DNA from 3 places in the Streptomyces sp. NPDC048560 genome. Region 1 is predicted to be linked to each of the others. Evidence: riboswitches for the same ligand, from Rfam matches in the RefSeq annotation. Region 1 holds a riboswitch; each other region holds the start of a gene.

The links. A riboswitch is a leader RNA that binds a small molecule or an ion and turns the genes downstream of it on or off. The one in region 1 is predicted to bind cyclic di-AMP.
Region 2: another riboswitch for cyclic di-AMP. It lies ahead of AB0C82_RS09600 (M23 family metallopeptidase); the one in region 1 lies ahead of AB0C82_RS04210 (NlpC/P60 family protein).
Region 3: another riboswitch for cyclic di-AMP. It lies ahead of AB0C82_RS21290 (M23 family metallopeptidase); the one in region 1 lies ahead of AB0C82_RS04210 (NlpC/P60 family protein).

What each region holds. Positions count from the first base shown of each region.
Region 1 is NZ_JBEZIJ010000001.1:954,181-957,678, reverse strand. Features, by position in the region: gene AB0C82_RS04215 (hypothetical protein) at 1-214, shown strand, start outside; gene AB0C82_RS04210 (NlpC/P60 family protein) at 291-1,487, opposite strand; cyclic di-AMP (ydaO/yuaA leader) riboswitch at 1,486-1,651, opposite strand; gene pcrA (DNA helicase PcrA) at 1,912-3,498, shown strand, end outside.
Region 2 is NZ_JBEZIJ010000002.1:636,196-639,693, reverse strand. Features, by position in the region: gene AB0C82_RS09610 (pitrilysin family protein) at 1-177, shown strand, start outside; gene AB0C82_RS09605 (pitrilysin family protein) at 204-1,586, shown strand; cyclic di-AMP (ydaO/yuaA leader) riboswitch at 1,808-1,975, shown strand; gene AB0C82_RS09600 (M23 family metallopeptidase) at 1,989-2,804, shown strand; gene AB0C82_RS09595 (GntR family transcriptional regulator) at 3,025-3,498, shown strand, end outside.
Region 3 is NZ_JBEZIJ010000008.1:18,596-22,093, forward strand. Features, by position in the region: gene AB0C82_RS21285 (aldo/keto reductase) at 1-472, opposite strand, end outside; gene AB0C82_RS21290 (M23 family metallopeptidase) at 637-1,689, opposite strand; cyclic di-AMP (ydaO/yuaA leader) riboswitch at 1,701-1,854, opposite strand; gene AB0C82_RS21295 (PP2C family protein-serine/threonine phosphatase) at 2,123-3,304, opposite strand.

The sequences.
Region 1 (3,498 bases):
CATGCTGATCACGGGAGTCGCGCTGGTGGGCCTCAACCAGGCCGACGACCGGACGGTGAACAACATCAAGATCGGCGTCAAGCTGCTGATCCTGGTCGTGATCCTCGCGCTCGTCTACGTCAGGCGGGACGAGGAGAGGGCGGGCAGGGGCGAGTTCGCGGCGGTCGGCGGTCTGACGGTCGCCAACATCTTCATCGCCACGCTCTGGACCTGAGTCCCGGTGCGGTCCGGCGGCCGGACGGGCGCTCCTGTCGGGCCCGTCCGGCCGCCGGGAAGGTCTCCCCCGGCCGCTAGGCCGGCCGCACGCTGCCGTAGATCGGCATGTAGTAGATCGACTCCTCGCGCACGTTCGCACCCGGCTTCGGCGCGTGGATCATCATGCCGTCGCCCTTGTAGATGCCGACGTGGCTGATGTCGTCGTAGAAGAACACCAGGTCACCCGGCTGCAGATCCGCGGTGGCCACCCGGGTGCCGACCTCGACCTGGTCCCAGGTGGTACGCGGCAGATCGACGCCCGCCGCCTTCCACGCCGCCTGCGTCAGCCCCGAGCAGTCGTACGAGGAGGGGCCCGTCGCTCCCCAGACGTACGGCTTGCCGATCTGGGCCGCCGCGAACGCCAGGACCTTGTCCGCCTTCGCCGCGTAGCTGCTGTCCGCGTCCGCACCGCTGCCCGTGCCCGTGTCCGTACCGGTGTCCGGCTGGGCGGGCTCCTGCGCGGCGTCCTCGGCGGCTTCCTTCGCCGCCGCCTCCTCCTGCGCCTGGCGCTCGGCCTCCGCCGCGGCGGCCTGCTGGCGGGCCAGCTCCTGCGCCTTGCGCCTGGCCTCCGCCTCCTTCTCGCGCTCCAGCTCCGCGAGCCGCGCCTTCTCCTCGGCGGTCAGCTCGGACAGCAGGGTGCGCGCCTCGGTCAGCTTCTCCTGCACCTGTTGCTTGCTGGTGCGCAGCGTGGTCTGCGCCTCGGTGAGCGTCTCCAGGCTCTTGGTGGCCTCGGCGCGCTTCTCCGCCGCCTCGCTCTGCTGCGTACGGAAGTCCGAGACCGTCTTCTGCTGCTGGCTCGTCATGCGCGCCATCAGCTGGTCCTGGTCGAAGTACGACTGCGGGTCCTCCGCGAGGAAGAACGTCGCCGTCGGGGCGACAGCGCCGCTGCGGTACTGCGCCGCCGCGAACTGGCCCAGCTCACGGCGCGTCTCGTTCAGCTTCTCCGCCCGCTCGGCCGCCGCGTCGAGGAGCCCGTCGACCTTCGCGCGCTGGTCCGTGGACGCGGACTTCGCCTTGTTGTACTGCTGGGTGGCCGTGCCTGCCTGCCGGTAGAGGTCGTCGACCTTCTTCTGGACGTCCTCGATGCTGGGGCGGGGTGCGGCGGGCGCGGCCGTCGCGGTCTGCGTGGAGAGCAGAGTCACAGAGGCGAGCGCCGCCGTCGTGATTCCGACGCCGGGTGAGGTGGTGCGCAAACGGGTGCGCGCTTTGCGATGCGACGCCAAGGCCGGCATCTCCTTCCGTGGACCGCCTACCGGGTTAGCTGTCGGGTTCGGGCGGAACGGAAGGCTGCCCTACGGTCCAAGTGAGGGTTGTGGACCGATTCACCCCGGTGCTGCGTGTGGGTCCCCGGTTCCGAATGCCCCTGCGGGCAGCCCGGATTCGGCGTGGGTGTCCGCTCGGCGTGGTTCGCCTCAAGGGGGTACGGGCCACCCGTCGGAGCACGCTAGCCAACCCGTGGCGTCCCTGTGAAGGTTGATGTTCGATATGCCCGATACATGTTCGTGACCTTGGGGAAATCGGTATGTACGGAGCCGGAGCGGGCTCCTCCCGCCTCACGGGGTGTGGCCGGACCGTCTCCGTACGCGCACGGCCGGGGGGCCGTCCTGCGGAATGCGGCCCCGGGGTGTCAGTGGGGCCGCCTAGACTCGTCAAGCGATGAGCAGCCTCTTTGACGACAGCTTCCTGACCGGCCTCCAGAACTCGGAGGAAGGGCCCCCGCCGCCTCCCGAGGACCACGCACCCGAAGCGGTGCCGGAGGGTCTCTTCGAGGGCGTCTTCGACGCGCCCCCGCCGCCCCGCGAGGGGTACTACCGCGACGGAGCGCCCCGTCCGGTCATCGACGCCGCGGCGCTGCTCGACGGGCTGAACACCGAGCAGCGCGCCGCCGTGGTGCACGCCGGTTCGCCGCTGCTCATCGTCGCCGGTGCCGGATCGGGCAAGACCCGGGTGCTCACCCACCGGATCGCCCACCTGCTGGCCGAGCGCGGGGTGCATCCCGGCCAGATCCTGGCGATCACCTTCACCAACAAGGCCGCGGGCGAGATGAAGGAGCGCGTCGAGCAGCTCGTCGGACCGCGTGCCAACGCCATGTGGGTCATGACCTTCCACAGCGCGTGCGTACGCATCCTGCGGCGCGAGTCCAAGCGTCTCGGCTTCACCTCGTCGTTCTCGATCTACGACGCCGCGGACTCCAAGCGGCTGATGGCGCTCGTCTGCCGCGATCTGGACCTCGACCCGAAGCGGTATCCCCCCAAGGCGTTCACGGCCAAGGTCTCGAATCTCAAGAACGAGCTGATCGACGAGGAGACCTTCGCCGGGCAGGCGGCCGACGGCTTCGAGAAGACCCTCGCCCAGGCCTACGCGCTCTACCAGGCACGGCTGCGCGAGGCCAACGCCCTGGACTTCGACGACATCATCATGACGACGGTGCATCTGCTCCAGGCGTTCCCCGACGTCGCCGAGCACTACCGCCGCCGCTTCCGGCACGTGCTGGTCGACGAGTACCAGGACACCAACCACGCGCAGTACACGCTCGTACGGGAGCTCGTCGGCCCGGCAGGTGAGGCCGAGGCGCCCGCCGAGCTGTGTGTCGTCGGTGACGCGGACCAGTCGATCTACGCCTTCCGGGGCGCGACCATCCGCAACATCCTCCAGTTCGAGGAGGACTATCCGGACGCCACCACGATCATGCTGGAGCAGAACTACCGCTCCACGCAGACGATCCTGTCCGCGGCCAACGCGGTGATCGAGCGCAACGAGAGCCGCCGCCCCAAGAACCTCTGGACGAACGCCGGCAGCGGCGCCCGGATCACGGGGTACGTCGCCGACACCGAGCACGACGAGGCGCAGTTCATCGCCGACGAGATCGACCGGCTCACCGACGCGGGTGACGCCAAGGCGGGCGACGTCGCCGTCTTCTACCGTACGAACGCGCAGTCCCGTGTCTTCGAAGAGATCTTCATCCGCGTCGGACTTCCCTACAAGGTCGTCGGCGGTGTGCGCTTCTACGAGCGCAAGGAGGTCCGCGACGTCCTGGCCTACCTGCGGGTCCTCGCCAACCCCGAGGACACCGTTCCGCTGCGCCGCATCCTGAACGTGCCCAAGCGCGGCATCGGTGACCGCGCCGAAGCGATGATCGACGCCCTGTCGATGCGCGAGAAGATCTCCTTCCCGCAGGCCCTGCGCCGCGTCGACGAGGCGTACGGCATGGCGGCCCGCTCGACCAACGCCGTGAAGCGGTTC
Region 2 (3,498 bases), on a different contig from region 1:
CAGCGGGTGCTCGACGTCACGGCGGAGGAGGTCCAGGCTGCCGCCAAGGCACGCCTGCGCCCCGACAACCGCGCGGTCCTGGTCTACGAGCCGGTCGAGGCGCCGGCAGACGCCGGTGCCGAAGCAGACGACGCCGCCGAAGCCGGCACCGACACGCACGAAGGGGCCGAGCAGTGAGCGACGCCGCTGTGACTGGAGTAGCGATGGAGTACCACCCGCAGCCGACCGCGGGCGTGGCCAGGCCCTGGGCCTTCCCCGCACCCGAGCGTGGCGCCCTGCCCAACGGCCTCACGGTGCTGCGCTGCCACCGCCCTGGCCAGCAGGTGGTCGCGGTGGAGATCTTCCTGGACGCTCCGCTGGACGCGGAGCCCGAGGGCCTCGACGGCGTGGCGACGATCATGTCCCGCGCGCTGTCCGAGGGCACGGACAAGCGTTCCGCCGAGGAGTTCGCCGCCGAGCTGGAGCGCTGCGGCGCGACGCTCGACGCACACGCCGACCACCCCGGCGTCCGGGTCTCCCTGGAGGTCCCGGTCTCCCGGCTGACCAAGGCGCTCGGACTGATCGCCGAAGCGCTGCGGGCGCCCGCGTTCTCCGAGAGCGAGATCGAGCGCCTCGTGGGCAACCGCCTCGACGAGATCCCGCACGAGCAGGCCAACCCGGCCCGCAAGGCGGCCAAGCAGCTCTCCAAGGAGCTCTTCCCGGCCACGGCGCGCATGTCGCGTCCGCGGCAGGGCACCGAGGAGACGGTGGCGCGTATCGACGCCGCGGCCGTGCGCGCCTTCTACGACGCGCACGTCCGTCCGTCCACCGCGACTCTGGTCATCGTCGGTGACCTGACCGGTGTCGACGTGGACGCGCTCCTCGCCGAGACCGTCGGTGACTGGTCGGGCAACTCCGCCGAGCCCCGCCCGGTCCCGCCCATCACCGCGGACGACCGCGGCCGTGTGGTGATCGTGGACCGTCCCGGCGCGGTGCAGACGCAGCTGCTGATCGGCCGCATCGGCGCCGACCGGCACGACAGTGTCTGGCCCGCCCAGGTCCTCGGCACGTACTGCCTCGGCGGAACCCTCACCTCGCGTCTGGACCGCGTCCTGCGCGAGGAGAAGGGCTACACCTACGGCGTACGCGCCTTCGGGCAGGTGCTGCGTTCCACCGGCCCGGGTTCCCCCTCGGGGCGCACCGGGGCGGCGATGCTCGCCATCAGCGGCTCGGTGGACACGGAGTCCACGGGGCCCGCGCTGGACGACCTCTGGAAGGTCCTGCGGACCCTGGCGGCCGAGGGGCTGACCGACGCGGAGCGCGAGACGGCCGTGCAGAACCTCGTGGGCGTCGCCCCGCTGAAGTTCGAGACGGCGGCCTCCGTGGCGGGCACCCTCGCCGACCAGGTCGAGCAGCACCTCCCGGACGACTACCAGGCCCAGCTGTACGCGCGCCTGGCCGAGACCGGCACGGTCGAGGCGACGGCCGCGGTGGTCAACGCGTTCCCGGTGGACCGCCTGGTCACGGTGCTCGTCGGCGACGCCTCCCAGATCGCGGAGCCTGTCCGCGCACTGGGAATCGGGGAGGTGTCGGTCGTCAGCGGCTGACGACCGGTCCGCCATCCGACGTACACACAAAAGAGCACAAAAGGGACCCCGATGGGCAACTCGCCCTCGGGGTCCCGTCTTTTTGTCCGTCTTTGATGGGGAGACCGCCTATCTGCCCTGTGGGATGTACTACAAATCAGCCTGTCCGTTTGGTGATTGAAAGTGGCCCCGTTTAGCGTCGGCTCGGCTGTCCGTCATGTGTATGCCGCACCCGTGGCGCCGGGCAGCCATCGCCGAGTCCCCGTCAGGCGCGAGCCTGGGGAGCCGGGGACCCACGAAGTCCCTGGGGTGAATCGGACGTCCGCGCTCCTTCGGGGGTGCGGGGGCCCGTAGGAGACCTTCCTGCTCCGAACCCGTCAGCTAACCCGGTAGGCGAGAAGGAAGGAAAGGATCAGCCCCTCAATGGCGTTCACCCGTGCCACCGGGAAGCACCGTGCCCCGAGCCGTCTGACGCGCAGGAGCGCTCATGTCGCCGGCATCGCGGCTCTGGCCACCACAGGCGTCATCGGCGGGATGGCCTCCCCGGCCCTCGCGGCCGACGAGGCCCGTACCGTCAGCGACACCGGCCTGACCCAGGTCATCGCCATCGAAGGCACCCTCGCCGACCAGATCGCCGCCCAGGCGAAGGCCCAGGAGCAGCAGGCCGAGGCCGCCGCGAAGGCCAAGGCGAAGGCTGTCGCCGAGGCCAAGGCCAAGGCGGAGGCCAGGGCGAAGGCGAAGGCCGAGGCCGAGCGCAAGGCGAAGGCCCGTGCCGCCGAGATCCGCGAGGCCGAGGCCCGCGCCGCCCGAGCGGCCGAGCGCAAGCGTCTGACCTCCTTCCACCTTCCGGTCGCCGGTTCCTACGTCACCACCGGCTACAAGTCCGGCGGCGCGCTCTGGTCCTCCGGCAGCCACTCGGGTGTCGACTTCCGCGCCGCGTCCGGCTCCTCCGTCGTCGCCGTCGGCGCCGGCACGGTCGTCGAGGCCGGCTGGGGCGGGGCCTACGGCAACAACATCGTGCTCCGGATGACGGACGGCACGTACACCCAGTACGGCCACCTCTCCTCGATCGGCGTCTCCGTCGGCCAGAGCGTCACCTCGGGGCAGCAGATAGGCATCTCCGGCTCGACCGGCAACTCCACCGGGCCGCACCTCCACTTCGAGGCCCGGACCACCCCCGAGTACGGCTCCGACATGGACCCCGTCGCGTACCTGCGCTCGCACGGGGTGAACGTCTGACCCGCACTCCGCTCCGCAGTGCTTCCCGAAGGCCCCGGCTTCCCGCCGGGGCCTTCGGCGTATCGCCCGGGGCTCTCCAGCCTCTCCGCCGAAGCCTTCCGTGGCCAGAAGATATCCCCGGCTTCCGCTCTGCCGTCGGAAATTCGGCCTCATTGCAATAGAGTCACAGAACAGGCGTCGATCGGCCGCGTTTCGCGGGGATTAAGGCGGAGGTTCGGACATGCGCATTCCCGCGCATTCGGTATGCACGGCAATCCGTGACGACATCGTCTCCGGTGTCTTCGATCGCGGCAGCCGCCTCACCGAGGAGTTGCTCGCGCGTCGTTACGGGGTTTCGCGCGTCCCGGTGCGCGAAGCCCTGCGCACACTCGAGTCGGAGGGGTTCGTCGTCACGCGCCGCCATGCCGGCGCGTGCGTGGCCGAGCCCACCGAGCAGGAGGCCGCCGATCTCCTGGAGGTCCGGATGCTGCTGGAGCCGCTCGGTGCGGCGCGGGCCGCCCAGCGGCGCACCGAGGCGCACCTCAAGGTGCTCCGAGGCCTGGTCAGGCTGGGGCAGGAGCGGGTTCGGCGGGGCGAGGGCGAGGATCTGCGCTCCCTGGGGGGCTGGTTCCACGAGACGCTCGCGCAGGCCTCGGGCAGCCCCGGCCTCATCGCGCTGCTCACCCAGCTCCGGCACAAGATCGCCTGGATGTAC
Region 3 (3,498 bases), on a different contig from region 1:
TGATGTTGGAGGCGGCGATCTCGCGCACCTTGCCGTCCCTCACCAGCTGGTCGAGGGCGGTGACGATCTCCTCGACGGGGACGGTCTCGTCGTCGAAGTGCGTGTAGTAGAGGTCGATGTGGTCGGTGCCGAGCCGGCGCAGCGATTCCTCGGCCGCGCCCTTGATGGTGGTGGCGGAGAGCCCCTTGTACGAAGGGTGGGCACCGACCTTCGTGGCGACGACGATCTCGGAGCGGTTGCCGCGCGAGGCGAGCCACTTGCCGACGACGGTCTCCGATTCGCCGCCCTCGTTGCCCGGGGCCCAGGCCGAGTACGAGTCGGCGGTGTCGACGAAGTTGCCGCCGGCCGCGGCGTAGGCGTCGAGCACTGCGAAGGACTGCGCCTCGTCGGCCGTCCAGCCGAAGACGTTGCCGCCGAGGGCGAGGGGGAAGACCCGGAGGCCGGAGGAGCCGAGCGTACGGAGTGAGGTCATGGGTGGTTCAACCCCGCCGCCGAACCGCGCTATTCCTGTTACCGGCACGACAGCGCCCCGAAAAACGAAGAACCGGCAGCCCTGACGTCGGGGGGTGTGCGTCAGGGCTGCCGGGGTCCAGGTGCGTCCGGGGAAAGGGGACGCGTTACCTCAGGACGCGGGTCTCAGAGCGTGAGGCCCTTGCTGCGCAGCCAGCTCATCGGGTCGATGCCGGCGCCGCTCTCGGTGTGGACCTCCAGGTGGAGGTGCACGCCGCTGGAGTTACCGGTCGACCCGGCGCGGCCGATGATGTCGCCGGTGTTGACCTTCTGGCCCGCGGTGACGTTCATCGACGACTGGTGGCTGTAGGTGACTTCCATACCGTTGTCGAGCTCGATGACGGTGTGGTAGCCGTACGAGGTGTGCCAGCCGGCCGAGGTGACGGTCCCGCCGTGCACGGCCTTGATCGGTGCGCCCGCCTGCGTCGCGAAGTCGAGGCCGGTGTGCTGGCCGGAGGACCACATGGAGCCGGCCTGGCCGAACGTCGCGGTGATCGTATAGGAGGAGACCGGCAGGGTGTAGCTGGCGGCCAGCTTGGCGAGCCGCTCGGCCTCCGCCTTGCGCGCGGCCTCCTCTTCGGCCGCCTTCTTCTCGGCGGCGGCCTTTGCCTCGGCCTCGCTCTGCTGGGCCTGGGCCTCGGCGGCGGCCTTCTCGGCGGCCGCCTTCTCCTGGGCGGCCATGGCCTCGGCGTCGGCGCTGGCCTGCTGCTGCTCGGCCTGCTGGAGGATCCGGTTGCGCAGCGCCTCTCCGGCGTCCGTAGCGCCCTGCTCCGCCTCGGCGGTGGTGATGCCGGCGGTGGTGAGCGGGGAGGACGCGGACATCGTCGCGGTGTTCTTCGCGTCGGATCCGTCGGCGTCGTCGGACATAAGGGAGCCCACGCCGGGAAGGGACTTGGCGTCGGGGAGATTGTCCGCGATGGAATCGGGAATGGAGATGGAGACCGGCGGCTTGCCCTGAGCGGTGGCCATGCCACCCGCACCGACTGCCGCTATGACGCCGACCCCGAGGACGGTGGAGCTACGAGCGAGACCGCGCTGCTTGGCTACGCGGTGCCTGCCGCGAACGGGCCGGATGGACTCCTCGGTGGGATTCCATTCCTCCCAGGTCCTGTCCTGGGCACCGAGCGTTTCGGTACCGAAGGGTGACGGGGCCTCGGGGGCAGGCTTGTTGGACGCCACGTGGGCGCACTCCTTTCCTTCCTTCTCGCCTACCGGGTTAGCTGACGGGTTCGGAGCAGGAAGGTCTCCTACGGGCCGCTCTGTCTCTCGCGAGACACAGGTGGCTCGATTCACCCCATGTAGGTGGTTCCCCGGTTCCCTTGCGGAATTCGGCGCTCGCGCACGGTGTCGCCTCTTGCGACGACTGGGACGACCGCGCTGCGTTATCGAACGTTAATAGACAGACGGGTCCGATACCAAGCTGTTCCGAGTGATCGTTCGCGGCTTCGGCCCGGACTTACCGGGATACAACCGGGTGCAATCGGGCGAGTTGAACACCCCTCACCCGACACCTGATTTCTGACGTTGCGTCAAATGTTATGCGGAGGGGCACCCTTCGATCACGGTCCGTGGTGCCGCCGCGAACCGTCGGTGCGCCGGCTGCCGACGACTGTCAGTCAGTGGCCTGTTCCGGCCCCCCGGACTTCCCCCGGCCCACGATCTTCACGGTCCTGCGCCGCTCGGGCTGCCCCTCGGCCGGCCGGCCGACCGCGAGCAGCGCCATGTCGTCCGTGGACAGGCCGCCCGTGTGCAGACGTACGTCGTCGGTGAGCGCGGACAGCAGCTCCTCGGGCCCGGGGAAGATCCGGCCCCGGAGCCGGGCCGCCGGATCGTAGAAGGCCCCGGACGTGTCCCGCGCCTCGGAGAGGCCGTCCGTGAACATCAGCAGCGTCGTCCCCGCGGGCAGCGGCCACTCGTCCGACCGGTCGGGCCAGACACCAAGGTCCATCCCCAGCGGCAGGGCGGGCGATGCCGACGTGAGCACGTCCAGCCTCCCGTCCGCGTGCAGCAGGATCGGCTCGGGATGGCCCCTGTTGACGAGCCGCACCAGCCCCGCCCCGGGCGGGATCTCGGCGAGTGCGGCGGTGATGAAGCCTTCCATCGCGTCGAGCCCGCCACGCCGCGTGCCCTCCCGTGCCAGCGCCCGCTCCAGGCGCTGCGCGACGCCCTCCAGCGAGCGCTCCTGCTCGGCCGCCTCCCGGAACGCCCCGATGACCACCGCCACCGCGCCGACCGCGTCAAGCCCTTTGCCCCGTACATCCCCGACCACCAGCCGCACCCCGTACGGGGTGTCCGCGACCGCGAACAGGTCGCCGCCGACGAACTCGTCCGCCTGGGCGGCCTCGTAACGTGCCGCCACGTGGAGCCCGCCGATCCGGTCGGCCGGTGTCGGCAGCACCGCCCGCATGGCGGTCTCCGCGATGACCCGGGCCGACGCCAACTGCTCGTTGCTCCGCCGGACGACACCGTTGATGAACAGGGCGAGCAGCCCGGCGGTGACGACGGTGATCAGTTCGATGACGGGCTCGACCTGCCCGAGCGAGCGGGTGAACAGGTCCAGCAGCGCCATGACGACGACGGCGGCGATGCCCGTACGGACCGTGCTCGCCCGCGAGAAGAACGGCGCGGCGATCAGGGGAGCCGCCACGAAGAGCGGGACGGGCGTGAAGGTGGGCGGCGTGGTGAGGTCGAAGAGCGCCCCGCCCACGATCATCAGTGCGGGCAGCACGCGGACGAGCCGACGGGCCCGGACCTCTCGGGGAGCCCCGCCTCGCCCTGCGTCGCGCTTCCCCACCTGTGTTCTCCTGCCCGGGTCCGCCTACGGTTGCGGACGGTACCGCGCCCCACCCAGGCTGACCGGCGCCGCGCCGGGCGGCGACTCCTCATCGGCCAAAGGGGGGAGCACGCGGAAGTGCTTTCCGCATCCCGGTCACGCACTGTCCGCGAATGCGGGCGGGATCATCACACGGTGTCATCGGTGGCTGTCAT